DNA from 2 places in the Enterococcus salsurae genome. Region 2 is predicted to be linked to the other one. Evidence: predicted binding sites of a transcription regulator. Region 2 holds the regulator's gene; the other holds the start of a gene.
The links. The regulator LexA, encoded in region 2, represses DNA repair genes until DNA is damaged. The targets are predictions, from matches to a motif close to CNAACANNTGTTNG.

Region 1 (15,927 bases), on a different contig from region 2:
TTTTGTCCGCCGGAAAGATTGTCCGGATACATATCCTTTTTATCCGCAAGGCCGACAGTTTCTAATAAACGAACAGCATCTGCTTCCGCTTCTTTGCGTGTCGATTTTTTAAGATCCATTGGCGCTAAAATAATATTTTCCAACACAGATAAATGAGGGAAGAGGTTGAAATGCTGGAATACCATTCCGATATGCTGGCGAACAGCGTTGATATTGGTATTTTTGTCCATCAAATGAGCGCCATCGATAATGATATCGCCGCTAGTCGGTTCCTCTAATCGATTCAAACAACGTAAGAAGGTTGATTTACCGGAACCAGAAGGACCAATCACACAGACCACTTCGCCTTCTTCGATGGATACATTGATATCATTCAAGACTGTATTGCTGCCAAATTTTTTGACTAAATTTTCAACTAAGATTTTTTCTTTCATCTTACTTCACCTTCTTTTCTAAAACTTTGGCAAGTTTCGTTAAAGCAGTGATAACCACAAGATACATGACTGCGATGATCAAGTAGACATACGTACTTTGTGTCGTACGGGCAACGATGATTTTACCGGTTTGCAATAGTTCTACCACACCAATAACAGAAATGATCGTGGTGTCTTTCAAGGAAATCACGAATTGATTTACGAAAGACGGAATCATGATTTTGATGGCTTGCGGCAGCACGATTTTTTGCATCGTACGCGTATAGGTCATGCCCAAACTACGGGAGGCTTCCATTTGTCCATTTGGTACAGCGTTGATTCCGCCACGAACGATCTCGGCAATATATGCACTGGCATTCAAGGTCAATGTGATCACCCCAGCTGCAAAGTCCGGAATGGTGATACCGATAGCATCGGAAAGACCAAAGAAGATAAAGAAGGCCAATACCATCATAGGAATACCACGAATGATATCTACATAAATTCCTGCAAAGACCCGCAGTGCTTTGATTGGCGAAACGCTAAAGAGGCCTAATATGATTCCAATCACTAAAGCTAAGGCAAATGAAATCAATGCGAGCAGCAATGTTTGCCATAAACCTTTTAGTAAAACCCCGTAATTGTTGCTGATCAAACCAGTGATCGTTGATTCATCGACTTTTTTCTCAGTGGCAGAACCATCTTGGATATATTTGCCGACGATCTGATCATACTCACCCGTTCGTTTCATTTCTTTTAACGCTTCATTAAACATCTCGATCAACTCAGGATTTTGGCCCTTTTTGACTGCAAAACCGTATTGTCCGCCGGTTTCCTTTTCAATCGGCGTGGTCAATTTTTGACCTTGCGCAATGGCGTAGCCAATCACTGGATAATCATCCATCATGGCATCGATCTGGCCGCCGCTTACTGCTGCATACAATTGATCAGCTGCATCGTAATATTTAATGGCGTAGCCGTATTTATCTTCGTTTGCGATCAAGAAATCAGCACTTTCCGTACCGACTTTTGCACCGACAGTTTTGCCATCTAGATCTTCATAGGAAGAAATATCTTCATTGCCTTCTTTGACAGCTAATTGAATCCCGCTTTCAAAGTAAGAATCTGAAAAGTCATAAGAGGCTTTTCGCTCATCTGTGATACTCATCCCAGCGATCATACCATCGGCTTGGTTGCCGTCTAACGCTTGCAAGGCACCTGAGAAACCGATGAAATTAAATTCAATATTGAAGCCTTGCATTTCGGCAGCTCTTGTCAATAAATCGACGTCGATACCGACATATTCATTGTCTTCATTTTGGAATTCAAAGGGTGCGAAAGCGGAGTCGCTAGCAATTTTGTAGACCTCTTTTTTTGGTTCTACTTTGACCAATTCGCTATCATCAGTCGCGGAACTATCTGCTGTACTAATGTATGTTGCAACGAGTTGATCATATTCGCCTGATTCTTTCAGGTGGGCAAGTCCAGCATTGAACTTTTCCAATAGTTCAGCATTTTGGCCTTTTTTGACCGCAAATCCGTATGAAGCACCAGCTTCTGGTTCACCAATCAACTTCATGGCTTCTCCATTGTTGATGGCATACCCTAGAACAGGGTAATCATCAAAGATTGCCACAACTGTGCCATTACGGACAGCACCATACAATCCGCTGGCATCATCATAATTCTTGATACTATAGCCATACTTGTCTTTGTTTTCTTCTAAGAAACGCGCACTCTCTGTGCCGACTTTCGCACCGACGGTTTCTCCTGACAAATCGTCATAGCTTGTGATGCTGTCGTTATCAGCAGCTACTGCCATTTGGATCCCACTGTCGAAATATGGATCTGAGAAATCAAAGGTTTCTTTACGCTCATCGGTAATACTCATCCCAGCGATCATGCCATCCAATTGATTTGATTGTACGCCTTGAATGGATGAATCGAACCCTAAAGGACGCAAATCAACAGCGAATCCCTGATCCTCTGCGATAGCATTCAGTAAATCAATATCGATCCCAACATATTCGTTGTTTTCATTTTGAAATTCGAAGGGCGCAAATGTTAAATCCGTTCCTATTTTATACGTTGTTTCCTCCGCGTTGGCTGACTTTGCTGAAAAAGCAAAGAAACTGATGATCAGCGCAACTAAAGCGAAGGCTCTATGTTTTCTGTTCAAGAAAATTCCCCCTTTAGCTGTAACGTATTTATAGATTATATGAATTTTTCAGGCAACACACAAGCTTTTAAGAAAAAAATCGTGACAAAGTGATGTAATTCTGACATTCAATGTGAGAAATGATAACATCTTAAGTATCTGTTAACCTGCTGAAAACAACAAAGCAAATGATAGCGAAAGTATGTTCGGTATGGTATAATTATTTGTGGAAAAGCGATGACGTTTTTTCTTTTTTTGTCATCCTTTAGAATATGTGAGGGGGAATGAAGATGATCGAAAGAACAACTTCCCACGAGTTTGATTTGGTTTCAAAATATCAACCAGCTGGTGACCAACCAGAAGCGATCCATCAATTGGTGGATGGTGTCGTCGGCGGCAAAAAAGCCCAAATTTTATTGGGGGCTACGGGTACAGGGAAAACCTACACAGTATCCAATTTGATCAAAGAGGTCAATAAACCGACATTGATCATTGCCCACAATAAAACTTTGGCTGGTCAATTGTATGGTGAATTCAAAGATTTTTTCCCCAATAATGCTGTTGAATATTTTGTCAGCTACTACGATTACTATCAACCAGAAGCGTATGTTCCTTCTAGTGATACCTATATTGAAAAAGATTCAAGTGTCAATGATGAAATCGATAAATTACGTCATTCCGCTACAAGTTCTTTGCTGGAACGCAATGACGTGATCGTTGTGGCGTCTGTCTCCTGCATCTTTGGTTTGGGTTCACCAGTCGAATACGCACGTCAGGTTGTTTCTTTGCGTGTCGGGATGGAGAAATCTCGGGATCAATTATTAAAAGAGATGATCGATATCCAGTTCGAACGAAACGATATCGATTTTCAACGTGGACGATTTCGGGTCCGGGGGGACGTGGTGGAAATTTTCCCAGCCTCAAGAGATGAGCGGGCTTTGCGTGTGGAATTTTTTGGTGATGAAATCGACCGTATTCGAGAAGTCGATGCGTTGACTGGAGAAATACTCAGCGATACAGAACATGTGTCGATTTTCCCGGCCACGCACTTTGTAACTAACGAAGATCACATGGAGCATGCGATCGCAACGATCCAAAGCGAGTTGGATGCACGATTGAAGGTCTTGCGAGATGAGAACAAATTATTAGAAGCACAGCGATTGGAGCAACGAACCAATTATGATATCGAAATGATGCGGGAGATGGGTTATACATCGGGGATCGAAAACTATTCTCGCCATATGGACGGCCGTAAAGAAGGCGAGCCGCCATACACACTGCTGGATTTCTTCCCAGATGACTTCTTGCTGGTGATCGATGAATCCCACGTGACCATGCCGCAGATCCGCGGTATGTATAATGGCGACCGCGCACGGAAGCAAATGCTAGTCGACTATGGATTCCGTTTGCCCTCCGCGTTGGATAACCGTCCGTTAAAATTGGAAGAATTTGAGGAACATGTCAATCAAATCGTCTATGTCTCTGCAACACCTGGCCCCTACGAATACGATCAAACCGATACAGTCGTCCAACAAATCATTCGACCAACCGGCCTATTAGATCCTGTCGTTGAGGTTCGACCGATCATGGGGCAGATCGATGATCTGGTGGGAGAAATCAATGAACGCGTCGAATTGAATCAGCGGGTCTTTGTGACAACCTTGACGAAAAAAATGGCCGAAGATTTGACGGATTATTTCAAAGAATTAGGCATCAAAGTCAAGTACTTGCATAGCGATATCAAAACATTGGAACGTACTGAGATCATCCGCGACCTGCGATTAGGCGAATTCGATGTCTTGATCGGGATCAACTTGTTGCGTGAAGGAATCGATGTGCCAGAAGTGTCGTTGGTAGCGATCTTAGATGCAGATAAAGAAGGATTCTTGCGCAGTGAACGTTCATTAGTCCAAACGATTGGCCGAGCGGCGAGGAACTCAGATGGAAAAGTGATCATGTATGCGGATAAGATGACAGATTCTATGCAACGGGCTATTGATGAAACATCCCGTCGCCGCAGCATTCAAGAAGCATATAATCAAGCGCATGGGATCGAACCCAAAACGATCATCAAAGAGATTCGCGACTTGATCGCTATTACCAAAGTTGCTGAAGAAACAGGTGAATACACGACAGCATCCTATGATGATTTGACCCGTGAAGAAAAAGCGACATTATTACTTAAACTAGAAAAAGAAATGAAAGATGCAGCGAAAGCATTAGATTTTGAAACTGCAGCTACTTTACGGGATACGATCCTTGAATTAAAAGCAGCAGATTAGAAGGAGATACATTATGGCAAATGATAAAATCGTGATCCACGGGGCGCGTGCCCATAATTTAAAAAATATCGATGTCACGATCCCTCGAGATCAATTGGTGGTGGTGACAGGTTTGTCGGGCTCAGGGAAAAGTTCCCTGGCCTTTGATACCTTATATGCAGAAGGACAAAGAAGGTATGTCGAGAGTCTATCTGCCTACGCCCGTCAATTTTTAGGCCAAATGGACAAACCTGATGTCGACAGTATTGATGGTTTGAGTCCGGCGATTTCCATTGATCAAAAAACCACAAGTAAAAACCCACGGTCGACCGTCGGAACTGTCACAGAGATCAATGATTATCTGCGCTTACTCTATGCACGGATCGGCCATCCGATCTGCCCCAATGACCATATTGAGATCACGAGTCAATCTGTAGAGCAAATGGTAGATGAAGTATTGGCATTGCCGGAAAGAACCAAAATTCAACTGATGGCCCCCTTGATCAACCAAAAGAAAGGCCAACATAAGAAAGTCTTTGAACGAATTCAAAGAGAAGGTTATGTTCGGATGCGCGTTGATGGAGAAACGTATGATGTGTCAGAAGCGCCAGAATTAGAAAAGAACAAAAAACATGATATAGCCATCATTATCGATCGTATCGTAGTCAAAGAAGGGATTCGTTCCCGATTGTTTGACTCATTTGAAGCAGCGTTACGATTGGCAGACGGTTATGCAATCGTTGATGTGATCGGTGAAAAAGAGTTGTTATTCAGTGAACATTATTCTTGTCCTTATTGTGGTTTCACAGTCGGCGAATTAGAGCCGCGATTGTTCTCATTCAATGCGCCTTTTGGTGCCTGTCCGGATTGTGATGGGTTAGGCATCAAATTAGAAGTCGATACCGATTTGGTGATCCCTGATACCACGAAAACATTACGTGAAGGGGCATTGCAGCCGTGGAACCCAATCAGTTCACAATATTATCCGCAAATGTTGGAACAAGCTTGTTTGGAATTCAATATCGATATGGATACACCTTTTGAAGAATTGCCAGAAGAGCACAAAGACATCATTTTGAATGGCTCAAACGGCGAGATTTTCCATTTTCATTACGAAAATGATTTTGGCGGTGTTCGCGACGTTGAGGTGGCTTTCGAAGGGGTTTTACCGAATATCAAACGGCGCTATCATGAAACCAATTCCGATTTTACCCGCGATCAAATGCGGTTGTATATGACAGAATTGACTTGTAAAACCTGTAAAGGCTATCGCTTGAATCCACAAGCATTATGTGTCAAAGTCAACGGCAAACATATTGGCGAGTTAAGTGAGCTAGCCATCAACAGCGCCTTGACTTTCGTGGAAGATTTGACATTGACAGAATCGGAACAAACAATTGCCAAACCAATCGTCAAAGAAGTCGATGATCGATTGAGCTTTTTAAAAAATGTTGGTTTGGATTACCTGACCTTAAGTCGGGCTTCTGGAACCTTATCTGGTGGAGAAGCACAACGGATTCGCCTAGCAACCCAAATCGGTTCCAACCTTTCTGGTGTCTTGTATATCTTAGATGAGCCTTCGATTGGGCTGCACCAACGAGATAATGATCGCTTATTGGACTCGTTGCGTAAAATGAGAGATCTAGGCAATACACTGATCGTGGTGGAACATGACGAAGACACCATGCGGGCAGCAGATTACTTGATCGATGTCGGACCAGGTGCAGGTCATGAAGGCGGTGAGATCGTAGCAGCTGGAACACCGGCGCAAGTAGCCAAAAACAAAAAATCACTGACCGGCCAATATTTATCTGGTAAGCGAAACATTCCGACACCTGCTGAACGCCGAACCGGCAATGGCAAACAGATTCGAATCACCGGCGCAGTTGAGAACAATCTCAAAAATATCTCAGTAGACTTCCCATTAGGAAAATTTGTTGCTGTCACAGGCGTCTCAGGCTCTGGGAAATCAACGTTGGTCAATGAGATATTGAAAAAATCTTTGGCACAAAAAATCAACCGCAATTCAAACAAACCCGGCAAATTTAAAACAATCACCGGTTTCGAAGACATCGAAAAATTGATCGATATCGACCAAAGTCCAATTGGACGGACACCACGAAGCAATCCAGCGACTTATACAAGTGTCTTTGATGATATCCGAGATTTGTTTGCAAAAACCAACGAAGCCAAAGTTCGAGGGTATAAAAAAGGCCGCTTTAGTTTCAATGTCAAAGGTGGCCGCTGTGAAGCATGTAAAGGTGACGGTATCATCAAAATCGAAATGCATTTCTTGCCAGATGTCTATGTTCCTTGTGAAGTATGTCATGGCAAACGTTACAATTCCGAAACCCTTGAAGTCCATTACAAAGGAAAAAATATTGCGGAGATTTTGGACATGACCGTCGAAGATGCCGTTGCATTCTTTCAACATATTCCGAAGATCCATCGCAAACTGAAAACGATCGTTGATGTTGGTTTGGGCTACGTGACCATGGGACAACCTGCTACCACATTATCAGGGGGAGAAGCGCAACGAATGAAATTGGCCAGCGAATTGCACAAAAATTCTAATGGCAAAAGTTTCTATATTCTTGATGAACCAACCACGGGTCTGCATACTGATGATATTGCCCGGTTGCTAAAAGTATTGGAACGTTTTGTTGATGCTGGAAATACGGTATTGGTGATCGAACATAATCTAGATGTGATCAAATCTGCAGATTATGTGATCGATCTAGGTCCTGAAGGCGGCGATGGCGGTGGCACGATTCTCGCAACTGGTACACCAGAAGATATAGCCTCGGTACCGGAAAGTTATACAGGACACTATCTGAAAAAAGTGTTGTAAAATCCGAGGATTATTCGATTGTTTCGTTAACAATCCTAAAGTTTAATTAATTATTAAACAATTATGAATTATTTAAACATTTCAACAAAGCCTCTTGAATTTGAAAATTTATTTGTTAGAATAGCAATAGGTATACGTATATTCTTACCGAATAAACTGCCTATAAGTTCTATCCGTTCAAAGTAGAGGAAAGCAGTCAAAGATATATGCTTTGATTGCTTTTTTCTTTGTGGTAAAATATGTCTATTGTAAAATGAACGACTTATACAATATTATTTAGAGTATCCAAAAGAGAGAGTGGTTTTAATGAGTCAGGACAAGTTTCTACCAATATTATTGGGTAGTGATATGAACGTATATGGGATGGCACGCGCCTTCCATGAAGCGTATGGCATTCAATCAGTTGCCTATGCAGGGACTGAATTGGCCCCAACACGCTTCAGTAAAATCGTGAAAGTAAATCAAGTCGATGGGTTTGACCATGATCCGGGTTTTTTTGATACTTTGGTCGATCTAGCAAAAACCACCTATCATGATCCCGAAGTACGCTATTTGCTGATTCCTTGCGGAGATGGCTATGCGGAACTTCTGGCAAAACACAAAGAAGCACTAAAGCCTTATTACACATTTATTGCCAATGATTATGCATTATTGAAACGACTGATCAACAAAGTTAGTTTCTATGAAGTCTGTGAAGAATTTGGTTTGCCCTATCCTAAGACGTTTATCTTAACGAAAGACTTGTTGACTGATGGTCAATTCAAAGAAGCGTTGCCTTTCGACTTTCCGGTGGCCTTGAAACCGGCCAATAGTGTCGCGTGGTTGTCTGTGGATTTTGAAGGCCGGAAAAAAGCTTTTATTATTGATAATCGACAAGAGTTTGACACAATCGTCTCGCGTATTTATCAAGCGGGCTATGAAGATGAAATGATTGTCCAAGATTTTATTCCAGGTGATGACAGCAACATGCGGGTCCTAAATGCCTATGTTGATGAAAACCATCATGTACGCGTAATGGCGTTGGGACATCCGCTATTAGAAGATCCAACACCAGGTGCTGTCGGTAACTACGTCGTGATCATTCCTGATGAGAATCAACAAATCTATCAAATGATCCGTAAGTTTTTAAAGGAGATCAATTATGTCGGATTTGCCAACTTTGACCTAAAATATGACCGACGAGATGGCCAGTACAAATTATTTGAAATCAACTTGCGTCAAGGACGCAGCAGCTTCTTTATCACATTGAGCGGCTTAAATTTGGCACAATTTTTGACAGAAGATCTCGTGTTTGACAAACCATATACGGATACTATTTATGGAAAAGCTGATACACCTGAAGCCAAATTATGGCTGGGTGTGCCAAAAAATATCTTCTTAGAATATGCCAAAGAAAATGAGGGCAAAGAACGGGCCAAGAAATTACTGGCGCAAGACCGTTGGGGAACGACTGTCTTTTATAAAAAAGATATGTCTCTCAAACGCTGGGTCTTGTTGAAGAGAATGTTTTACCTGTACAACAAACGGTTCAAAACATTTTTCTCTACGAAAGAAGGATAGTCGATGGAGAATTTCTTTAGTATTTTAGGTGGAATGGGTACGATGGCGACCGAAAGTTATGTCAGGATCTTGAACCAAAGAACCAAAGCACACAAAGACCAAGATTATTTAAACTATGTCCTGTTCAATCATGCGACTGTTCCTGATCGAACCGCATATATATTGAACGACCAATTAGAAAATCCAGTACCCTATTTGCTGGATGATATTGAAAAACAAAATTTGCTGCAGCCTGATTTTATCGTCTTGACCTGCAATACGGCACATTACTTCTTTGAGACGTTGCAAGCAGCCACACCGATCCCTATTCTGCATATGCCGCGTGCTGCTGCAGAAGCGGTCAAAGACCGAGGAATAACCGGCAAAGTCGCTTTGCTGGGAACAGAAGGCAGCATCAAAGCTGGGATCTACGAGAAAGAGTTGCGGGCGTTAGGCATCGATGTTTATCTGCCAAAGCTGTCGATCCAAAAGAAAGTCAATACGTTGATTTATGAGCGCATCAAAGAAAATGGCGATTTGGATCAAGCTCTTTACTTCGAGATTTTGCAAGAAGTGACGGAAAACATTGGTTGCGAAGCCGTGGTTTTAGGCTGTACAGAGCTTTCACTGATGGAGGAATTTACGGAAAACAATCCGTATCCTGTCGTTGATGCGCAATCGATCATTGTCGATCTGACAATCGAAAGAGCGTTGGCATTAAGAAAACAAGATTAGACGTTACGCAGGCGTTGGCTGATCCTTTTCAGCTGACGTCTTTTTGGTGCGCAAGTATTCCCATGATACACCCGGCATGATATAATAAAAGAGTTGGAGAAAGGAGTTTTGCGAAATGACTGAAGTAGATCATTTAGAATTAGTCATTATTACTGGAATGAGTGGGGCGGGTAAGACCGTCGCAATCCAGAGTTTTGAAGATATGGGGTACTTTTGTATCGATAATATGCCGCCAAGCTTGGTGCCTAAATTTTGGGAGTTGATCAAGGAATCTGGCAAAGTTACGAAGATTGCTTTAGTGGTAGATCTACGCTCTCGCTCCTTTTTTGAAGAAATCCAAAGCATGCTGATCGATATTGAGAACACCAATTTCATCGATACCCGCATGTTGTTTTTAGATGCTTCCGATAGTGAGTTGGTGTCACGTTACAAGGAAACCCGCAGAGCGCATCCTTTAGCCATGGATGGTTTAGTCACAGAAGGTATTCGCAAAGAACGTGCGATTTTAGAAGATTTGAAAACCCGTGCCAGTATCGTGATCGATACAACGACACTGACACCCAGACAATTAAGAGAAAAAATCAATCAAGAGTTCCGCTCTTCCCATGAAACAGGCTTTCGTGTGGAACTGCTCTCATTCGGTTTTAAATACGGTTTGCCGATTGACGCTGATATTGTCATGGATGTCCGTTTCTTGCCAAATCCGCATTATATTGCGGCGTTGCGTCCGCTGACTGGGAAAGATCAGCCCGTTTATGATTATGTGATGTCTTTTCCTGAAACCGAAGAATTTTATCAACGCTTTACAAGCTTGCTGCAAACAATCATGCCTGGTTACGTCAGTGAAGGGAAAAGCAGCCTGACGATCGCCATTGGCTGTACCGGCGGTCAACATCGATCAGTGGCGTTATCTGAACGTATAGGTGCGGCATTGGCAACTGAATATAAAGTCAATATCACGCACCGGGACAAAGATAAACGCAAAGAAACGGTGAACCGATCATGAAGATGAAAACTTACCGTATCAGAAAACCTAAAATCGTAGTAGTTGGCGGCGGCACTGGCTTACCAGTGATTTTGAAAAGTTTGCGTAATCAAGGGGTCGATATCACGGCTATCGTCACCGTGGCCGATGATGGCGGCAGCAGCGGTGAGATCCGCAATCTGGTCTCATCGATTTCACCTCCAGGCGATTTACGCAACGTCTTAGCTGCGTTATCAGATATGCCGCAACTGTATAATGATATCTTTCAATATCGCTTTAAAGCAGAAGATAAGTTTTTGGCCAACCACGCCTTAGGCAACCTGATTATTGCGGCTATTGCAGAAATGCGCAGCAGTACCTATGAGGCAATTCAAATTTTATCAAAAATCATGCACATCGAAGGACAAGTCTATCCTTCATCTGATTTGCCTTTAGTGCTGCATGCGGTCTTCAAAGATGGAACGGAAGCCGTAGGAGAGTCTAAAATTGCTCTCGACCGCAAAACGATCGATCATGTATTTGTCCGCAATCAAGAGAACAATGACCTCCCTAAAGCTGCCCGCAAAGTGGTGTCATCGATCATGGATGCCGATATGATCGTCTTAGGCCCAGGAAGCTTGTTCACCAGCATTTTGCCGAATCTGATGATCAGCGAAATCGGTAAAGCATTATTGGAAACAAGTGCTGAAACCGTCTATATCTGCAACATCATGACACAAAAAGGTGAAACTGAGTATTTTACAGATGCCGATCATGTCCGGATACTGCACCAACATTTAGGCAAACCTTTTATTGATACAGTTTTGGTCAATACAGAGAAAGTACCTGAAGGTTACATGGACCCTGAGATCTATGATGAGTATTTGGTGCAAGTCAAGCATGATTTCAAAGGCTTGAGGGATGAGGCGTGCCGAGTGGTTTCTGCCGATTTTCTGGCATTAGAAAACGGCGGGGTATTCCATGATGGCGAAAAAGTCATCGAGGAATTGTTGCGTATCGTCTATGCCGCTAAGATCTAGTTTTTTTGTGTGTAATTGAGAAAGGAAGGGATCAACATGTCCTTTGCCGCTGAAGTAAAAAAAGAATTGACGACATTAGAAGTCCATCGCGAACATGCCAAAGCTGAGTTGGCTGCCTTGATTCGCATGAATGGATCGCTGAGCATCAACAATCAGCAGTTCGTGCTCAATGTGCAAACCGAAAATGCCGCGATCGCTCGTCGGATCTATTCATTGCTGAAAGATCATTACGATGTACGCAGTGAATTGCTGGTGCGACGAAAAATGAAATTGAAGAAAAACAACGTGTACATCGTTCGTTTGAAACAAGATACTAAGCGGGTTCTGTTGGATTTAGATATCATGGATGGGCTGATGTTTAATAGTCATGTGTCGGATGAAATCATGGGGAATACGCAAAAAATGCGGTCTTATCTCCGGGGTGCTTTCATGGCTTCTGGTTCGATCAACAACCCGGAAACCAGCCGATATCATTTGGAAATCTACTCGATCTATGAAGAGCACAACCAGGATATTTGCGATATGCTGAATGCCTATGGCTTGAATGCCAGAGCCTTGGAGCGCAGAAATGGCAGTATCGCCTACTTGAAAGGGGCAGAGAAAATCGCTGATTTTTTGACCTTGATCGGGGCAACCAATTCTATGCTGAAATTTGAGGATGTGCGGATCGTGCGGGATATGCGGAATTCTGTCAATCGCTTGGTCAATTGCGAAACGGCCAATATGAATAAAACCATAGACGCAGCTTCCAAACAAATCGATAATATCGAATTTATCCAAAATCGAGTAGGTCTGCAAGCCCTGCCGGATAAACTGCAAGAGATCGCGGCTTTACGGTTGGAACACCCAGAAGTCAGCTTGAAAGAATTGGGGGAGATGATTCCTTCCGGCGCAATCTCAAAATCAGGGATCAATCACCGCATTCGCAAAATCAATGAATTTGCGGATCGTTTACGGGAACAAGTGAGTTAAAATAATCGTTATCAAAAGAGATGCTTTGATAGAATCTATGAGAAAATATAAATAGAATATTATCGCTGACTTTACTTCTGATTTCATAGAAGTAAAGTCTTTTTTTATTTTTGCAAGTTTTATTTTAATTTTAACAAATAAAATACATATTGATAACGCTTTCTTTTTTCGTTAAAATAAATATGTAATTATTCAGAAAAAAGAAAAGTAGATGTTTTTTATGAAGAAGTTTGCTTTTTTGTGTCTATTTTTATTAATTGGACTTCAGTTTGGAGCAAAAAATGTGAATGCTTATGTTTTGAACAATCAGAATGTTGGCTACACGTGTCAGTACAACAATTTGTCATCAGCTAATGGGTACACTACTAACTTGAACAAAGCCACTGCTTGGAATTATGATGGTACAAGAGTTTATGTGAAATCTTCTTCTTCAGGTAAGATAAATATTTATCAAGGGGTAGTTAATACAGATAATGGTACTTACGGAGTTTGTTACTATAATACTAACTCTGAGAGTGATATCCGATATTATAAAGCTTTTATAAATGCAAATACAGCTACAAGAAATGAAACTGTTGTCCATGAAGTTGGTCATGCTATTGGTTTGAGTCATACCCAAGAGAAAAATAATTCAATTGCAGTGATGAGAGCACTTGGGTTCAATAATAAGGCATATCCACTCTCGGATGATAAGTCCGGTATGAATAAAAAGTATTAAAGAGAAGGAGGAAGAAATAGTGAAGAAGTTATCATTGATTTTTATGATGATTATTTTGATTGTTGCAGGTATTGGTAGATGGAATTGGTATGAAAGTATATCAAGCAAAGGAGACCGACATAATGTAAATCAAGAAGATTCTTATGACAATGGAAGAGATGAACACCTTTTTGGTAAACATATGTATCTTGATGCTAAAGTGGATGAGTTTGATCATCTAGAAGATGTTGAAGCTACTGCGGACGAAATCGTGGTTGCAAAAAAAATAGCGCAAGATGAACCCACGATTTTATATGGGAAAGAAGACAGAATCGACATTGCTTATACCTTATCGACATTTCGAGTGCAAAAAAGTATCTCTGGTGATCAACTTAAACAGGGTGAAACATTTACGATGCTTGAGAACGAGGCTTATGATAAAAAGCAAGACGTCACTTATCATATCGTCGGCTATAATCTAATTGATGAAGAGAAAGATTATCTTTTGTTCTTAAGAAAATCTGAAACAGATCCATATTATATAGTTGCTGGGATAAATTATGGGAAAGTTGATTTAGAAAGAGAGCAGACAGATTATCCGGAGATTCTTAGAAAATCAAGTACAGAATATAGTAAAGAAATAATATCTGCCTATAATCACCAGGAGCAAATTCGTCAAGAAGCAAAAAATAAATATGCAGCAACTATCAGTGAATTTATTCAATAGTAGGATATATTGCTGTAATAAAAAAGCGGGGAGAAAACAACAGTTGCTCCCTGCCTTTTTATCGTGGTTATTGATTGATCAAATCAGTCAATTCATCTGCACTGATCGATTCATCAAAGATATGTCCATCTAAGATCACAGTTGGGACAAATTGAATCGTTGCTTGATTGGCTTCTTCAACGATCGCTGATGCATGATCAGGATGATTGCTCAACGTCAAACCTAACGTATTTTCCGCATATGCTGAGACTTCCGTCAGGCTTAAATGTCCCCATTCATCTTGTGTTTGAAAGATTCTGGTCAACTGAGTGATCGTTGCCGCTGGATCATTGGTGGAGATATAGCGGTGCATCACATTGCCTCGCTGTAAGGATTCTTTTTCTTTGTCGAATAGTTTGATGACACGGCGAACTTTGCCGGCTGCAACAGCTTCTGTCAAGATCGACAATGATTCTTCGAACCACTGGCGGCAATAGGGGCAGCGTACATTGATGAACTCGATGATTGGTTTCGCATCTGCGGCACCGATTTGGATGCCAGTTGTAGCATTGGTTTGTGATGTATTGATGATTGATGTATCCATAGATGAAACCTCCTTTTTCTCTAGTGTAACGAAACAACAGCAGAATGAAAAGAATCCTGTTCGTTTTTCTCAAAAGATCCAGTGAATCATTGAAAAATCAATGTATGTGATTTCACGAATTTGTTTAAATTTTTGCAGTCAGCTTTATTATTACAGGGGAATCAGCTATAATGAGTTGTGTTTTATTGTGCAAATTGAATGATTGAAGGAAGATAGATAAGAATGAAAAGAAAAACAATGGATGGGAATACTGCTGCTGCGTATATTTCCTATGCTTTTACTGAATTGGCTGCGATTTACCCAATCACCCCGAGTTCAACAATGGCTGAATTGGTGGATCAATGGTCGGCGCAAGGCAAGAAAAACATTTTTGGTCAACCAGTAAAAGTTGTTGAGATGCAATCAGAAGCTGGCGCTGCAGGCGTCGTGCATGGTTCGCTGAAAACGGGTGCCTTAACGACCACCTACACTGCGTCACAAGGCTTGTTGCTGATGCTGCCCAATATGTACAAGATCGCCGGTGAGTTATTACCAGGGGTTTTCCATGTAGCTAGTCGCGCGGTGACTACCAATGCCTTGAATATTTTTGGAGATCATACCGATGTGATGGCCGCCAGACAGACGGGCTTTGCGATGCTGGCAGAAAGCTCTGTTCAAGAAGTGATGGACTTAGCACCGGTGGCCCATCTCGCTGCGATTGAAGCCAATGTCCCATTCTTGAACTTCTTCGATGGCTTTCGAACAAGTCATGAAATTCAAAAAATCGAAGTGATTGACTTTGCTGATCTGGCACAAATGGTCAATCAAGATAAGGTGACCGCTTTTCGCAAGAAGGCGATGAATCCCAATCACCCAACGATCAGCGGTACCAACCAAAGTCCTGAGATCCATTTTCAACAACGGGAAACCATCAATCAGTACTACGACAATTTACCAGAGATCGTCCGGGGATACATGCAGCAGATCAACCAATTACGCGGCACGTCA
Region 2 (15,927 bases):
CAGAAGATCAAACCTTGCGACGCAAAGCCCAAGAAGCCTGGATGGCGGTACGATTGGAGCAAACGAAATCAAAACAAGAGATTTTGACCTATTATATCAACAAAGTCTATATGTCCAATGGCCTATACGGGATGCAGACAGCAGCGACCAAGTTTTATGGCAAATCATTGGATGAATTGGATTTGGCACAAACTGCATTGCTTGCAGGATTGCCAAATGCACCTTCTGCCTTCGATCCTTATGTAAATCCTGATAATGCGAAAAAACGGCGAGATGTCGTCCTTAAGGCCATGTTGGACAATGAAAAGATCACCCAAGATGAATATGATACTGCCGTCGCTGAAGACGTCCAAGAAGGATTGCAAGATATCAGTGATGACAATCAAGAATGGAAATACTTTGACAACTACTTCAATGAAGTGATTGCCGAAGTCAAGGAGAAAACCGGGAAAGATGTCTATACCGATGGATTGGACATTTACACCAATATTGATGTCGATGCCCAAAAACGGCTGTATGATATCGTCAATTCTGATGATTATATCGATTACCCAGATGATGAGATGCAAGTTGCTGCGACGTTGATCGATGTCAATACCGGTAAAGTCACCGCCCAAATCGGTGCTCGTAACAACGATGCCGTCCTAGGCAATAATTTGGCTGTCAATGTCACCCGTGACTTTGGATCCACGGTCAAACCAATCACTGATTATGGTCCAGCTTTCCAATTTTTGGAGAACTCCACCGGACGCACGATTCTTGATGAGCCATATAATTATGTTGGTACGGATATTCCAATTTATAACTGGGATCGTCAATACATGGGCAACATTACTTTGCGGACCGCTTTGGTGCAATCTCGGAATGTACCTGCCGCAAAACTATTTGAGGAAGTCGGCGCGGACAATATCACTGACTTCTTAAGTGGTTTAGGGATTGAATACAATGCCATCACACAATCAAATGCGATTTCAAGCAACACCGATAAAATCGATGGCTCAAAATATGGTATCTCCAGTTTGAAATTGTCTGCGGCTTATGCCGCCTTTGCCAACGGCGGAACCTATTATGAACCACAATACGTCAACAAAATCGTCTATCAAGATGGTACCGAAGATGAAGATTCTTTCAATGTATCCGGTGAAAAAGCGATGGATGATACTACTGCCTACATGGTGACAGACATCCTCAAGGATGTGATCTCTCAAGGAACTGGGACCAATGCGCGAATCGATGGCTTGTATCAAGCTGGCAAAACTGGGACATCCAACTACACCGATGACCAATTGGCCCAATTAGACACGTCAAATGGGGCTTATCCAGATATCACTTTTGCAGGCTATACACCTTCCTATTCACTAGCAGTTTGGACAGGGTACAATGACAAAATGACCCCAATCACAGATAGCAGCACCCATGTGGCGTCTGATGTTTACCGAGAGTTGATGCGCTTTGTTTCCTCTTCCGTAGAAAACACGGACTGGACGATGCCTGATGGCCTCACACGTATTGGCAATGAACTTTACTTGGCTGGATCGTACACACAACCAAGCTATTCATCAACAAGCAGTTACAGCAGCAGTTCTTCTTCTGAAACGACTGAACCATCTTCTGAAAGTTCAGAATCAACGGAATCTAGTTCTTCTGAAGAATCGATTCCTTCGTCTAGCAGTGAGGAACCACCTGCCTCTTCTACACCTGAGACGACACCAAGCAGCAGCGAGGAAAGTACACCATCCTCTTCTGACAACGGCGAGTCCTCTGCACCACCATCACCACCAGAATCAAGTGAAGATACAAATGAATAATAAAAAACCAGCAAATCCTTCACGATTTGCTGGTTTTTGCTTTCATTCTGATTTTCCCCTCTTGACACATGGCGAGCAATGGACAGCTGTCACACTTTGGTGATCGTGCCGTGCAATGATATCGGCCAAAGAAAATCATCGAGTGATGGGTTTTGACCCAAAGAGATTCAGGAATTTTTTTCATCAATGTCTGTTCGACTTCGACCACATTGGCATCCAAGCGGCAGATCCGCAATCGTTTTGACACGCGTTCAACATGGGTATCGACAGCGATTGCCGGTATCCCGAAAGCATCACCCATCACCACATTGGCCGTTTTGCGACCGACGCCTGGCAAAGAAACCAAATCTTCTCTGCTATGGGGTACCTGGCCATCAAATCGAAGCAAGAGTTCACCTGCACAAGCCTTGATGTTCTTGGCTTTATTGCGGTATAAACCAATTGATTTGATTTTATCGATGATCCCTTCCATTGGTGCTTCGCTTAACGCTTCCGGCGTCGGATACGCAGAAAAAAGCGCTGGTGTGACCTTATTGACCGACACATCAGTGGCTTGCGCACTGAGTATCACAGCGATCAGCATTTCAAACGCATTGTTTGAAACCAGCTCGCCATGGGCTTCCGGGAACATGTCGAACATCGTTTCTACCGCTTGCAGTGTTTTCTCTTTACTGATCATCTTTCTCTTTGGCCACTCCTCTTATTATTCGCCTTCCAGCCAGTTGTGCATAGGGATCTTCGGTGCTGGTCCCTCCTCTTGCTGCAACGAATCTTTTTGTAAAAATTGTTTTTTGCGTCGTTTTTGTTCTTCTTCGACTTGCGCTTTTGACGTGATATTCTTGCGTTCCCATGACAGCAAGATCCGATCGATATAATTCAAACTGTAAGCTTGATTCAACACCGCTTCTCGTAGCGCAAGCTGCACCAATTCGGGTTGATAGTGATCCTCTTCTAACCACTGGCTGATCCGCTGGTATTCAATGGCCGACAGTGGCCGTCCGAATTCACCTTCAAATAACTGATAAAGATTGCGTACCTTTTCTTCATTTGTTTGTGCTGCTTGTTTGCTTGCTTGCTGCTTCAACAATGCTTCTAGCCGACCATAGATGCCGGAAAAATCATAATAATCGGTCATTTTTCCAAAAGAATCTTTTTTGGCATCCAGCTTGATGATATTTTTCTTCAACAATTGGTTGAGCCAATGATAAATTTCTTTCTGGTCACTCCCCATAACAGCTGCAATCTCACGCAAATCAGGGAAATCATTTCCTTGTTCATGAAACCGGAATAATTGCAGCCATAACAGAAATTCATCATTGGACAAGCCTAGCTGATGATAATGATCCAGCAACATATTGGAGATCGTCGTTTGTCCTTTTGCTAAATAATCCTCTAACGAGATCACTGAACATCCTCTTTTCTATTCTAAGACATGTATCGGTTGATTCATCAAAAAAGGGACTGCGCCAACAAAGCGTTCGTCCCCTATCGTTCTTTATTTACGCTTTAACAGCCGCAATGATCTCGACTTCAACCAATACGTCTTTCGGCAGGCGGGCAACTTCGACCGCTGACCGAGCCGGCAACGTTTGATCAAACAAGGTTGCATAGGTATTATTAAATGGCACGAAATCATTCATATTTTTTAAGAAACAAGTTGTTTTGACAATTGCATCTGGTGTCAAATCAGCCGCTTCTAATATGGCACGAATATTTTTCAGTACTTGCTGCGTTTGAACTTCGATCGTGGTACCTACCACTTCACCTGTTGTAGGGTCCAATGGTACTTGACCAGAAGCAAATAAAAATCCATTTGCGATTTTAGCCTGTACATAAGGACCAATCGCTTGCGGTGCTTGATCTGTCGAAATAATTTTCATGATTGATCTTCTCCTTTACAATCGGAACAAAGTCCATATACTTCTAAGCGATGGTTATTGATTTGATAGCCGGTTAATTTAGAAGCTGCCATTTCAACATCTTCTAATCCCGGATAATAAAAATCGGCGATCTTGCCACAATTTTGACAAATCGCATGGTAATGTTGTTCCGTCGTAAAATCAAAACGACTCGACGAATCGCCATATTTCATCTCTTTGACAAAGCCGATTTCCGTGAATAACCTTAAATTATTATAAACCGTCGCGACGCTAATACCAGGAAAATGTACTTCGATCGCACGGTAAATCTCCTCAGCGGTCGGATGGGCATCGTGGCTGGCTAGAAATTCTAAAATAGCTACTCGCTGCGGTGTAATACGAATATTTTCGTGTTTGAGCTTTTTGATTGCTTCATCATAAATCGTACTCACAGGAGTTCCTCCATTTCTCTTATCCTTCCTATCATACTATGTAAATAACAAAAATTCAAACAGCTTTCCTTTATTTTTGGTCTTTTCCGATACTTTATTTCACAAACAGCTGCTTTTTATTTCGATAAGAAAAGCAGGCATTTGTTTGCCTGCTTTTCCCTGTATCAATCTTCGAACTGATATAAAGCTGTAGATAGATAGCGTTCCCCATTGTCTGGTACGATGGCTAAGACTTTCTTGCCTGGCCCTAGATCTTTGGCTACTTTTAAAGCGGCGTGGATCGCAGCGCCTGAAGAAATACCAACCAAAATTCCTTCTTGACGCCCAACGGCACGGGCTGTTTCCATTGCTTCTTCACTTGATACGGCGATTGCTTGATCAAAAATATCCGTGTCCAAGACCTTCGGCACAAAACCAGTACCGATCCCTTGGATTTTGTGGGGACCAGGTTGACCGCCTTCCAGAATCGCGGATTCAGCTGGTTCAACACCATAGATTTTCAAATCAGGATAGACCCGTTTTAATTCTTTTCCTGCACCGGTGATCGTTCCGCCAGTACCGATCCCAGCAACAAATGCATCTAACCCTTTTGATTCGAAGGCATCCTCGATTTCTTTACCAGTCGTTTTCTCATGGATCTCTGGATTCGCTGGATTGTCAAATTGCAGTGGCATGAAATAGCCATCTTGGGCTGCAATTTCTTTGGCTTTATTGATAGAACCTGTGATTCCTTCTGAGCCTGGTGTCAATACCAGTTCAGCCCCATATGCTTGAACGATTTTGCGTCTTTCGATACTCATGGTTTCTGGCATTACTAGCATAACTTTATAGCCCTTAGCAGTACCGATCATGGCCAATCCAATCCCAGTATTGCCCGAAGTCGGCTCAATGATCGTATCACCAGGTTTAAGTGTCCCGTCTTTTTCCGCTTTTTCGATCATGGCTAAAGCGATCCGGTCTTTGACACTGCCTCCTGGATTGAAAAATTCTAATTTAACATAGACATCTGCCGAACCCTCTGCCACAATACGATTTAATTTGACGATAGGTGTATGTCCGACCAATTCATTGATTGATTGATAGATTTTTGTCATTGAAAATCCCTCCAATTCTTATGTCCATTCTACCGAAAAAATCAAGGGATTGCGAATAAAAAGTAAGCACTTTCGAGAAAAGTTAAACCAAATCAGCTCTATCCAATCTGTTACATCTCTTTTATTGCATCAATGACTATTTAACTTTAGCAGTTTTACATCGTTTTAATCGTGTAAGCGAGTCATAAAAGCATTTAAAACTATTCCTCTTAGTTACATCATTTTTGAAGCACTATTTACTTTACTCTTTCATATTCTTTTTAATGAAATACAAAGTCAAAGTTTTATACATTTCATTTGTCATAGGAAAATTTTTCAGATTTTTACTATCAACCCAATCATATTGTTGATGTTCTGGATGCCATCGAATTTCATTATCCTTTGTGATAAGTGAAAAATTAAACTGTCGAGTTTTCTCATTCTTTTTGCTGTAGTAATCAAAATACCCTAAGTAGGCTGTGACAGCTATAACTTCAAGGCTGGTTTCTTCATAAAGTTCTCTTTTGACAGCAAAGCTTAAAGTTTCATTTTTCTCCACTTCTCCACCAGGTATTTCAAACATATTTGGATATGAATCGTTAGGTAATCGTTGTAATAACAAGATACGACCATCGTTTTCTACAAAAGCACCTACTACAAACTTATCTACTTCATGCTTTCTAGCTTCTTCAAATAGATAATCATATGTATCTCTATGCATAAAATCCCTCCACGAATGTTTTATCATTACTTTGTACTCAAAAAGACGGATAAATATCATGCATTGCTATCTTCTTTATAATAGTTAATACCTGATATATTCAATCTTTCATTACGCGTTTGTAAAAACAATATTTGAACTATATGCACGGTTGTTATGACCAAATGCAAAGTTAGCTTACCAAATCCTCAACCACAAAGAAAGTTATCGTCATATTTTACAAAAAAGAGCATTATATATTTATTTTTCTGATTTTTTATTGATTTAAAATGAAAATACATATAAATGGGGGGCTCTCGTGAATAGATTTTTTAAGAGCGCATAATCAACCAATTTTTACCAGAATACAACCTACTTTTTTTAACACATACGCAAAAAAACACACCCGAAATTCATTAAAACTTGAATTTCCGTGTGTGTTTATTATTTCAACAAAATTAGTTGATTGATTTAAATGTATCGACTACATTCTCAACTGTAAAGCCAAATTCTGCTAAGACTTTGTCCCCAGGTGCAGAGGCGCCAAAATGATCAATGGCGATCACTTTGCCTTTACAGCCTAAGTAACGATCCCAGCCAAATGGTGAAGCTGCTTCGATCGCTACGCGTTTCTTGACTGCTTTAGGCAAGACGCTTTCTTTGTATGCTGCCGATTGAGCTTCAAATAAATCGAAACTTGGTAAGGATACAACGGCAACATCGATGCCTTCTTCTGCCAATTTTGCTTGTGATTGTACAGCTAAGTTGACTTCAGAACCTGTTGCGATCAAGATTCCTTCTGGTTGTTCACCTTTTTGTTTTGCGATCACATAGCCGCCTTTTGCGACTTGTTCATCAGCGTGTTCTTTTGTTCCTTCGATGACTGGCAAGTTTTGACGGCTCAAGACTAAAACAGTTGGTTTGTCCGTAGTCGTCATGGCCAATTTCCAAGCTGCACGGGTTTCATTGCCATCAGCTGGTCGGATCACTTGGACATTCGGGATACAGCGGACACTGGCCAATTGTTCGATTGGCTCATGGGTTGGTCCATCTTCACCGACTGCTACTGAGTCATGGGTCAAGACATAGATGACTGGTGCATGTTGGATCGCAGACAAACGGACTGCTGGGCGCAAGTAATCCACAAAGACAAAGAATGTTCCGCCATAAATGCGTGTTCCACCGTGCAATTGGATTCCATTCATCGCTGCGGCCATCGCAAATTCACGCACACCGAACCAGATGTTGCGGCCTTCATATTGGCCAGGTTCAAAATCTTTTTCTGCTGCGACCATTGTGTTGTTAGAACCAGATAGATCGGCTGAACCGCCCCATAAACTTGGAATCGCTTTTGATAGAGATTGGATCATTTCTTTACTAGATACACGGCTGGCTTGTGAACTGCCGACTTCATAGCTTGGCAATGTTGCATCCCAGTCACTTGGTAATTCGCCTGCGAACGCTTTTGTGAATTGATCTGCCAACTCTGGATACGCTGCTTGATACGCCTTGAAGGTCTCATTCCAAGCCGCTTCTGCTTTTTGTCCTTCATCGATCATTGTTTCTTTGAAACGGGCAGCGACTTCTTCAGGTACGGTGAATTCAGGATATTCCCAGCCGTAGATCGCTTTGGCTGCAGTAATGCCATCCGCCCCGATCGGTGCACCATGCACTGCTGAAGTGCCTTGGTTCGGTGCGCCATAGCCAATAACTGTCTTGATTTCGATCAACGTCGGTTTATCCGATTCAGTTTTCGCTTCTTCGATCGCCGCAGAGATCGCATCCAAATCATTGCCGTCTTTGACCAAAATATGCTGCCAGCCATAAGCTTCGAAACGTGCGCCGACATTTTCAGTGAAGGCTTTTGATGTTGGTCCGTCTAAGGAGATGTCATTTGAATCATATAAAACGATCAATTTATCTAGTTTCATATGGCCCGCCATTGACGCTGCTTCTTGGGAAACACCTTCCATCAAATCTCCATCGCCGCAAAGTGCGTACGTATAATGGTCGATGACATTATAAGCGTCACGGTTATAGGTTGCAGCTAAATGGGCTTCAGCCATCGCCATCCCCACGGCCATTGCGATACCTTGGCCTAATGGTCCAGTCGTTGCTTCCACACCATCTGTATGGTCAACTTCAGGGTGCCCTGGTGTACGGCTGTTCCACTGGCGGAAGTTTTGCAGATCATCCACGGTCACATCGTAGCCGGATACATGCAATAAGCTGTATAACAATGCGGAGCCATGTCCTGCGGATAAGACGAAACGGTCGCGATCGACCCAGTTTCTAGATGTAGTTGGATTGACCTTTAAATGTTTGGTCCAAAGCGCATAGGACATAGGTGCTGCACCCATCGGTAGACCTGGGTGACCTGAATTCGCTTTTTGGACAGCTTCAATACTTAATGTACGCAATGTGTTGACGCCTAATTGATCGATTTTATCAAACAATGAGAGTTCCTCCTAATTTAGGTTTTTTTTACCTTTATTACTTATTCTCAATTATACGTGATTTCTCTATCGATTACAATAGATTGGAAAGGATTTCACTACTCCCTGCCGTGAAGTCCTTTTTGCTTTTGGATTTCTTTTAATTTTTCTGGCGTGACATCGGTTCCTTCTGGGTCAACGATCTTCATGCCTTCGATATGGTGTCGCATCCCACCGCGAAAGGCTGTTAAATACTCTTCTCGCAAGATTTTTTGTTCTTTTGCTTCAGCATCTGTCAGACCTGTACTTTTTTTCTTTTTTGCCAATGCATTGATGCGCGCTAATTTCTCTGGTGATAACATCTTCGTCACTCCTTTACCCTTGATTTTACTACAACTTGCGCTATAAAAACAATAGGACAAAAAGCGAACATTTGTTTGAATTATTGACAATCCTATGGTACACTTTAGTTATTAAATGAAAGAAGGTGTCAGTTTTGGCAAAACGAACAGAAAATCGACAGATCGAAATTCTTAAGTTTATTCATACACGTGTCACTGAAAAAGGTTATCCGCCGACTGTTCGCGAAATTGGCGAAGCCGTTCAGTTATCTTCCACTTCAACTGTTCATGGTCATTTGTCCCGACTTGAAAAAAAGGGCTTGATTTTAAGAGATCCAACGAAACCTAGAGCGATCGAATTGACCGCTTCCGGTCTTGAAAAGATCGATGTTCAACCAGCTTCGATTCCAATGCTAGGGATCGTTACAGCCGGCGAACCGATTTTAGCTGTCGAAGAAGCATCAGACTTTTTTCCGATCCCGCCTGATTTAGCCAATAGTTCTGGCAGCTTGTTCATGCTGACGATCCGTGGTGAAAGTATGATCAACGCTGGCATCCTCGATGGGGACCAAGTCATCGTCCGCAAGCAGTCTAGTGCCCAGAACGGAGATATCGTGATCGCCATGACGGATGAAGACGAAGCGACTTGCAAACGATTCTTTAAAGAAAAGAACTATATTCGTTTACAACCAGAGAACGATTATATGGATCCGATCATCCTCAATGATGTCACGATTTTAGGACAAGTTGTTGGATTATATCGACATTTTTTATGACCAATATGCGCTATATCAATGAAATCTTCGAATCTTCGAAGATTTTTTTCTTTCCTCTTTACAAAGCGAACAAACATTCGTATAATAGTTATACAAACATTAGTTCGTATATAAGGAGTGAACAAGATGAAAGCTATTCGTCGATTTGGTTTTGTTTTATTTATATTATTGGTGGGTATTATTATTGGTTATTTTGGCGTACTTAGTGCAGTTTTGATTTTTTGTCCTCTAACGATGCTATGGTTCATGTTGTGGGACGAAAAGAAATTCCGACAAGCTGAACGCAAACGAAATAGACATTACTACGATCATGATATCTATCGCTACGAACCATAACCCTTCCCTTCGATCACAAGGCTCCCTTGATTATAATAAAAAAAGTCGGACATCACGTCCGACTTTTTTAATATTCCATCAATGTTTTGATTTCGACACCTTGGATTTTATCTCTGCCATGAAGATCCATCAATTCAATCAAGAAGGCACAGCCAACTACGACACCACCTAGTTTTTCGACCAATTCAATGGTTGCTTTGATTGTACCGCCAGTTGCCAATAGGTCATCACATATCAACACGCGTTGGCCTGGTTTGATGGCATCTGCATGCAGCGTCAATACATCTACACCATATTCTTTTTCATATTCAGCTTCGATGGTTTCACGAGGCAATTTGCCTTTTTTGCGTACTGGCGCAAAACCGACACCCAATTGATAAGCAACGGGACAGCCGACGATAAAGCCGCGCGCTTCTGGTCCGACCACCATATCGATTGATTTTTCTTGCGCATATTCAACGATTTGCTGTGTCGCATAACGATATGCTTCGCCATCCGCCATCAAAGGGGAAATATCGCGGAAAATAATGCCTTCTTGAGGGTAATCCGGAATACTCGCAATATAATTTTTTAAATCCATGTTTTTTCCTCCTAAGATATCAACCATTGTTTTAAGGTCGATAAATCACTCATTAATAAAAATTCTTCTGTCTTGATCATTTGCTGCCTTTGTTGATATATACGACTATCCGTTAATGGATGATTTGCAGGGGCAGCATTTTTTTTCAAAACGCCATCTTGTATTGTAACAAATTCCAGCTCAGAAAACACCTGAATCATAAAAATTAATAATTTTTCGGGTAATTTTAAGAAATCCGCAATGCTTTTCAGTTTATAGCGGACATCTAATTGTGCTTGCTGCTGAATCAGCTTGAAAAACCGACTGTATTGATCACGGGAACCAACACCATCTACATAGGCGTCTTCTGGAGAAAGCAGAACGAAATCGATGCGGTTGACAGTCAATGCATCAACGATTTCTTTGATGATCTGCGGCTCTGTCGGGCAATCCAAAAACGCGATTTCCTGGAACCCGCCGTCATGATACAGATCGATCAATGCTGGCAATGTATCAAATACTGTCAGCATTGGCGCCAGCCGTTGTGCCTCAGGTGCTGGTTTTTTCTGGAATGAGATGCATAATGTCTGTTTGCCAAAAGATACGCCTTGACGGTTGCGTTTTGAGCGGTAATCAAATAGTTGAAACCCTTCAACTGCAAAGTCTTCCAACATCAATTGCGGTTTTCTATTGCCATTCCATTCGTTGATCGTCAGTTGGCCGACCAACGATAAATGATCATTGGCAAATTCCGGTGCTTCAGCACCGAAACCAAAGCCGATCACATCTAATTGATTCGATGCAGCATCTTCCATGACCAACTTCAAATGCTGATTGTCTGATCCGATTTGGCGGGCATTTTTGGTGTTTAAATCTTTGATCAAGAATTTAGGCAATGGATTGCCCAGTCCGAATGGTGCCAATAACTTCAATGTCTCGATCAATTGGATCGTCACATCCGCCAAAGGCAGTGTATCATCGATTTGCAATGGAATACCTTGACGCAAATCGATTCCCTTAGATTGGACATACTGATTCATTCCTGTTTGCAGCAGATCCAGATCATCCGTGGGAATGGTCAAACCTACTGCTGCATGATGACCGCCAAAACTGACGAACAGGTCTTTCATCGTTGACAGCATCTCAAATAGATTCAAGGCAGCGACACTGCGACCTGATCCTTTAGCGATTCCTTGGTCTTTTTTGGTCAAGACAATCACGGGACGACCTGTTTGCTGCATCAGACGGCCAGCCACGATCCCTAAGACGCCTTCATGCCAGTTATCCCCCACCACCAGATGGACCTCGTTTTCGGGGTGGATTCTTTGTTGGGCTTCTTTCATGATTTCTTCAACAAAAGACTTGCGTTGTTGATTGATGACATCTAATTCGTGGGCGAGTTGTCTCGCTTCTTCCTGGTCGAAAGTCGTCATCAATGTCACTGCCGGATTAGGATCTTTTAACCGACCGATGGCATTCAATCTAGGCCCGACAGAAAAACCGATATCCGTTTCAGTTACTTGCTGCTTATTGACGCCACTGATCGACAGCAGCTCATTCAATCCGATTCGATCGGACTGTTGGATCATTTTCAACCCATTGCTGACCAAGATCCGGTTCTCATCGGTCAAAGAAACCATATCTGCGATCGTACCGATCGCAACTAAGTCCAGCAATTCCAATGGTACTTCTTCCAATAATGCACAAGCAGTTTTGAAGGCAACCCCCACACCAGCCAAATCACCGAATGGATACTGTCCTTGCGGGTGTCGTGGATGAATGATCGCATAGGCGTTGGGCAGCGTGTCCGGCAATTCATGGTGGTCTGTAACGATCACGTCGACACCTTGTTGTTGGGCATAAGCAATCGCCTCATGTCCTGATACACCATTATCCACTGTCACGATCAATTGAATACCTGAAGCGATTTTTTCTTTATAGACCTCTAGATTGGGCCCATACCCATCTGTGAAACGGTTTGGCAAATATGTGCTGGCTTCAGCACCAAGCAATTCCAATGTTTCTTTTAACACAGTGGCACTCGTGATCCCGTCGGCATCATAGTCTCCATAAATCAAGATCTGCTCTTCATTGATGATTGCTTCATGGATCCGTGCTACCGCCTTTTCCATATCATATAACAAAAAGGGATCATGTAATCTATCTAAATCAGGACGCAAAAAAGCAGCTAACGCTTCGGCGGACCGAATCTTTCGTTGCCACAATAAACGACCAATTTGTTCGGGAATATTATTTGTTTGTATTATTTCCTTAAACGCTGGGGATAGCTCAGTCACTTCCGGCTGGACCCACAGAAAATTCGCTTGTTTCACCAAATCACTCCTAACACGCTCATTATATCAAACCTCAGACAAAAATGGAAAACAAGCTAAAAAACCACGCCTTATCTTTCTGGCAATAGGTTTAGATCAATGCGCTGTCTTCGCCTTTTGACAATAGAAAGTCGTGGTTTTGCTATTTCATCCTCTATTCAAATTCAACGATTAAGCTTGAGAATCGAAAGATTTCATTTCATCTGTTTCATCTGTCGAACGCGTCTGCACAGCCTCTTCGAACAATGGTGTTTCCTGATTGCTCAGCTGTTTTTCTCTTGCTGCCAACTCCGCTTGTTTGTTGTTAAACTCGCGTTCCAAGCTTTCCCGTTGTTCTTTGAGGACTTGATCGTTCTCCGTTTGATATTTGGTAAGACTTTTACGTAGTTCCTTCAACTCTTTTTTTTGACGGAACATCGCTGTTGTTGATACCAGCAACAAAATCAAGGCTCCCAATAATGCAGAACCAATGATGACCAAAATCAATGGAGATTGGATAGTTGTAAAACCAAAATTTATGGGTACCGTCATATTATTTGCCACTGCGAATAACACAACCACCAAAATCAATAAAATACCAACAATGACCCGCCATTGATTTTTCATCTGTTTCATCTCCTATTTTTTGTTAAATAAACTCCCTGCCATATAATCTCCGACACTAGGAAACAACGTGTATAGTTTCGCTGCGGCACCAAAAATATGCGGTCGATTGATTTCTCGTTTAGGATGGATCATGTTTTTGACAATCGTTCGAGCTAGTTTATTCGGCTCCAACACGATACTGCCCAAATTCGCCAAATAATTACCGCTTGGATCTGCTTGATCAAAAAAGGCAGTTTCAATTGGTCCTGGATTGACCGTTGTGACATGGACGCCAACTGGTTTCAACTCCAAACGCAAGGCATTAGAAAAACCAATCACCGCAAATTTAGTTGCAGAATAGACAGCCGTTTTTGGTGTCGCGATTTTTCCAGCGATCGAGGCAACATTGATAATATGACCAGCTTTTTGCTCAGCCATCTGAATGGCGATTTTTTGGGTCAAGACCATCATGCCTAACACATTGACCTCGAACATTTGGTGAAAAATCTCTGAATCCATCTTTGTAAACTCTTGGAAGATCCCATAACCTGCATTGTTGACCAAAACATCTACAGGACCGACTTCTTCATTGATGCGTTCCACTAGGCGATCAATGCTTTCAGGATTGGCAATATCTAATTGAAATGCGAAGGCTTCTTTACCGCTTAATGCCATACATTGTTCTTTGACTTTGCCGATCAAATTGATCCGGCGGGCGCAAGTAACGACAATTGCCCCCTGTTTCGCAGCTTCATAACAAATTTGTTCGCCTAAACCTGCCGAACCCCCAGTGACAACCACGACTTTATTTTCTAAATTCATACTAAACGTCCTCTCCAGCAAAAGGAATATCGACAATATCGAAATCTTTTACGATCAAGGTATTGGGAAACTTCTCTTTGGCTTCATTCGCTAAATCAGTAATGTCTTTGCCTACATATCGGGCACTGATATGGTTCAATAACAATTTTTTCACGCCAGCATCAGCTGCGACTTGGGCAGCTTGATATGTCGTAGAATGAAAATAAGCCCTGGCAAGCTTTGCCTCTGCCTTATTAAAGGTGCTTTCATGCACAAGTATATCCGCGCCTTCGGCAAGGGTGACTGCATTGCGGCATAAACGGGTATCTCCTAAGATTGCCACGATTCGGCCTTGTTTATCCTGTCCGAGATACTCAGATCCATCGATCACCCGACCATCTTCTAGCGTGACCACTTCACCTTTTTTCAAACGACCAAAAACCGGTCCGGGTTTCAATCCTAAGGCCAAAAGCGCATCAACTTGTAATTCACCCTTATGGCTGGCTTCAACGATGCGATAGCCAAAACTTTCTATTCCGTGATCAAGTCGTAGACAAGATACTTCGAACTGCTGGTCTTTGAACAGCAAGCCTTCTTCCTCGATCTCGATCAAGCGTAAAGGATAGCTGACTTTTGTTTGTGAAATACGCAAAATCGTATAGACGAAATCTTTGATGCCTTTTGGGCCATAGATTTCTAATGGTGTATCGCCACCTTGAAAAGAACGACTGCTGATCAACCCTGGTAATCCATAGATATGATCACCATGCAAGTGGGTAATAAAGATTTTTTCAATTTTACGTGGGCGAATCGTTGACCGCAAAATTTGCATTTGCGTGCCTTCGCCACAGTCAAACAACCAAACCGCGTTGCGTTCATCCAACAACCGCAGGGCTGTACTTGTAACATTCCGATGTTTTGCGGGCACACCCGCGCCTGTGCCTAAAAATTCTAATTCCATGTGCTTCGTTCCTTTCATCTCTCCACAATTTTAGCGGAAAAGAGAGCAATATGCAATCGAAGGTTCCATGGATCAGTGCGTGTCATTTTGCGTGTCGTTTTGGTCATGAGAATTTTTCCAATCCTCTTGCGCACGGACCCGCGCTTGTTCTTCAACCTCTTTGGCTTTTTCGATTTCTGTTTCGACTTCGTCATAATCAAAGCGTGAAATATCGCCGCCTAATTCTTGCATGATCAATTGATTCAATGGCCGATTGTCGTCTTCATCCGCCAGCAGCAGCAGACCCGTATCGCCTACGCCGATTTGTTGTCCAACATGTTCAAACAATACTTGGGCATTTTGGATCTCCTTGGCATCTCTGCTGGCACCGATCATACTACCGCCAAACCAGCCCAGCATAATACCTAGCGGGCCGCCAAGAATGCCAACTAACATCCCGATCAACCCACCGGTGGAGGTTTTGTTGCTGCCGGTAAAATCAAGAAAATCTTCGATCTTGAATTGATGGACACCTGTATTGGTATGGGTCAAGACCGCCATCTGTTCTCCTTTGATGCCTCGGCTCGCATGCAGCTTTTTGACCTCGGAAAAAGCTTGGAAAGCCTTCGCATTGGCATCAAAATTCATTACGATCACACGTTTTGGCATGAAAATCACTCCTATTCATTTTTATGGATCTCTTTTATTTAACAGTATATGATTTAGGCAAAAAAATAAACCAAAAAGACTGCAATTCACTGTTTTCTTATCGAAAACGAGTGTTTTGCAGTCTAAAGTGATAGATCATCTTGTTATTTTGTTAAACTCAGGTTCAAACAAAGGCCTATTCAACAAATTCAAATTCAAATTCGCCGATGCGAACGATATCGCCGTCCTTGGCACCTCGTGCCCGTAAGGCTTCATCGACA

Region 1: uvrB (excinuclease ABC subunit UvrB) is a predicted target of LexA. The motif match lies at 2,767-2,780, and genes of this name have one in related genera.

What each region holds. Positions count from the first base shown of each region.
Region 1 covers NZ_BAAHWY010000002.1:90,214-106,140, reverse strand. The annotation lists gene ACYVRS_RS04750 (amino acid ABC transporter ATP-binding protein) at 1-434, opposite strand, end outside; gene ACYVRS_RS04745 (amino acid ABC transporter substrate-binding protein/permease) at 436-2,592, opposite strand; gene uvrB (excinuclease ABC subunit UvrB) at 2,862-4,853, shown strand; gene uvrA (excinuclease ABC subunit UvrA) at 4,867-7,683, shown strand; gene ACYVRS_RS04730 (carboxylate--amine ligase) at 7,990-9,243, shown strand; gene ACYVRS_RS04725 (amino acid racemase) at 9,247-9,957, shown strand; gene rapZ (RNase adapter RapZ) at 10,073-10,963, shown strand; gene ACYVRS_RS04715 (gluconeogenesis factor YvcK family protein) at 10,960-11,961, shown strand; gene whiA (DNA-binding protein WhiA) at 11,998-12,933, shown strand; gene ACYVRS_RS04705 (matrixin family metalloprotease) at 13,154-13,651, shown strand; gene ACYVRS_RS04700 (hypothetical protein) at 13,671-14,357, shown strand; gene ACYVRS_RS04695 (DsbA family protein) at 14,425-14,940, opposite strand; gene nifJ (pyruvate:ferredoxin (flavodoxin) oxidoreductase) at 15,178-15,927, shown strand, end outside.
Region 2 covers NZ_BAAHWY010000005.1:70,518-86,444, reverse strand. The annotation lists gene ACYVRS_RS12595 (PBP1A family penicillin-binding protein) at 1-1,808, shown strand, start outside; gene nth (endonuclease III) at 1,828-2,487, opposite strand; gene ACYVRS_RS12585 (DnaD domain protein) at 2,512-3,213, opposite strand; gene ACYVRS_RS12580 (RidA family protein) at 3,308-3,688, opposite strand; gene ACYVRS_RS12575 (Fur family transcriptional regulator) at 3,685-4,119, opposite strand; gene cysK (cysteine synthase A) at 4,284-5,213, opposite strand; gene ACYVRS_RS12565 (NUDIX domain-containing protein) at 5,455-5,913, opposite strand; gene tkt (transketolase) at 6,351-8,348, opposite strand; gene ACYVRS_RS12555 (DUF896 family protein) at 8,447-8,689, opposite strand; gene lexA (transcriptional repressor LexA) at 8,815-9,444, shown strand; gene ACYVRS_RS12545 (HMG-box domain-containing protein) at 9,571-9,780, shown strand; gene ACYVRS_RS12540 (adenine phosphoribosyltransferase) at 9,848-10,360, opposite strand; gene recJ (single-stranded-DNA-specific exonuclease RecJ) at 10,372-12,672, opposite strand; gene ACYVRS_RS12530 (lipopolysaccharide assembly protein LapA domain-containing protein) at 12,844-13,278, opposite strand; gene ACYVRS_RS12525 (SDR family NAD(P)-dependent oxidoreductase) at 13,291-14,079, opposite strand; gene rnz (ribonuclease Z) at 14,081-15,019, opposite strand; gene ACYVRS_RS12515 (DUF456 domain-containing protein) at 15,092-15,667, opposite strand; gene obgE (GTPase ObgE) at 15,843-15,927, opposite strand, start outside.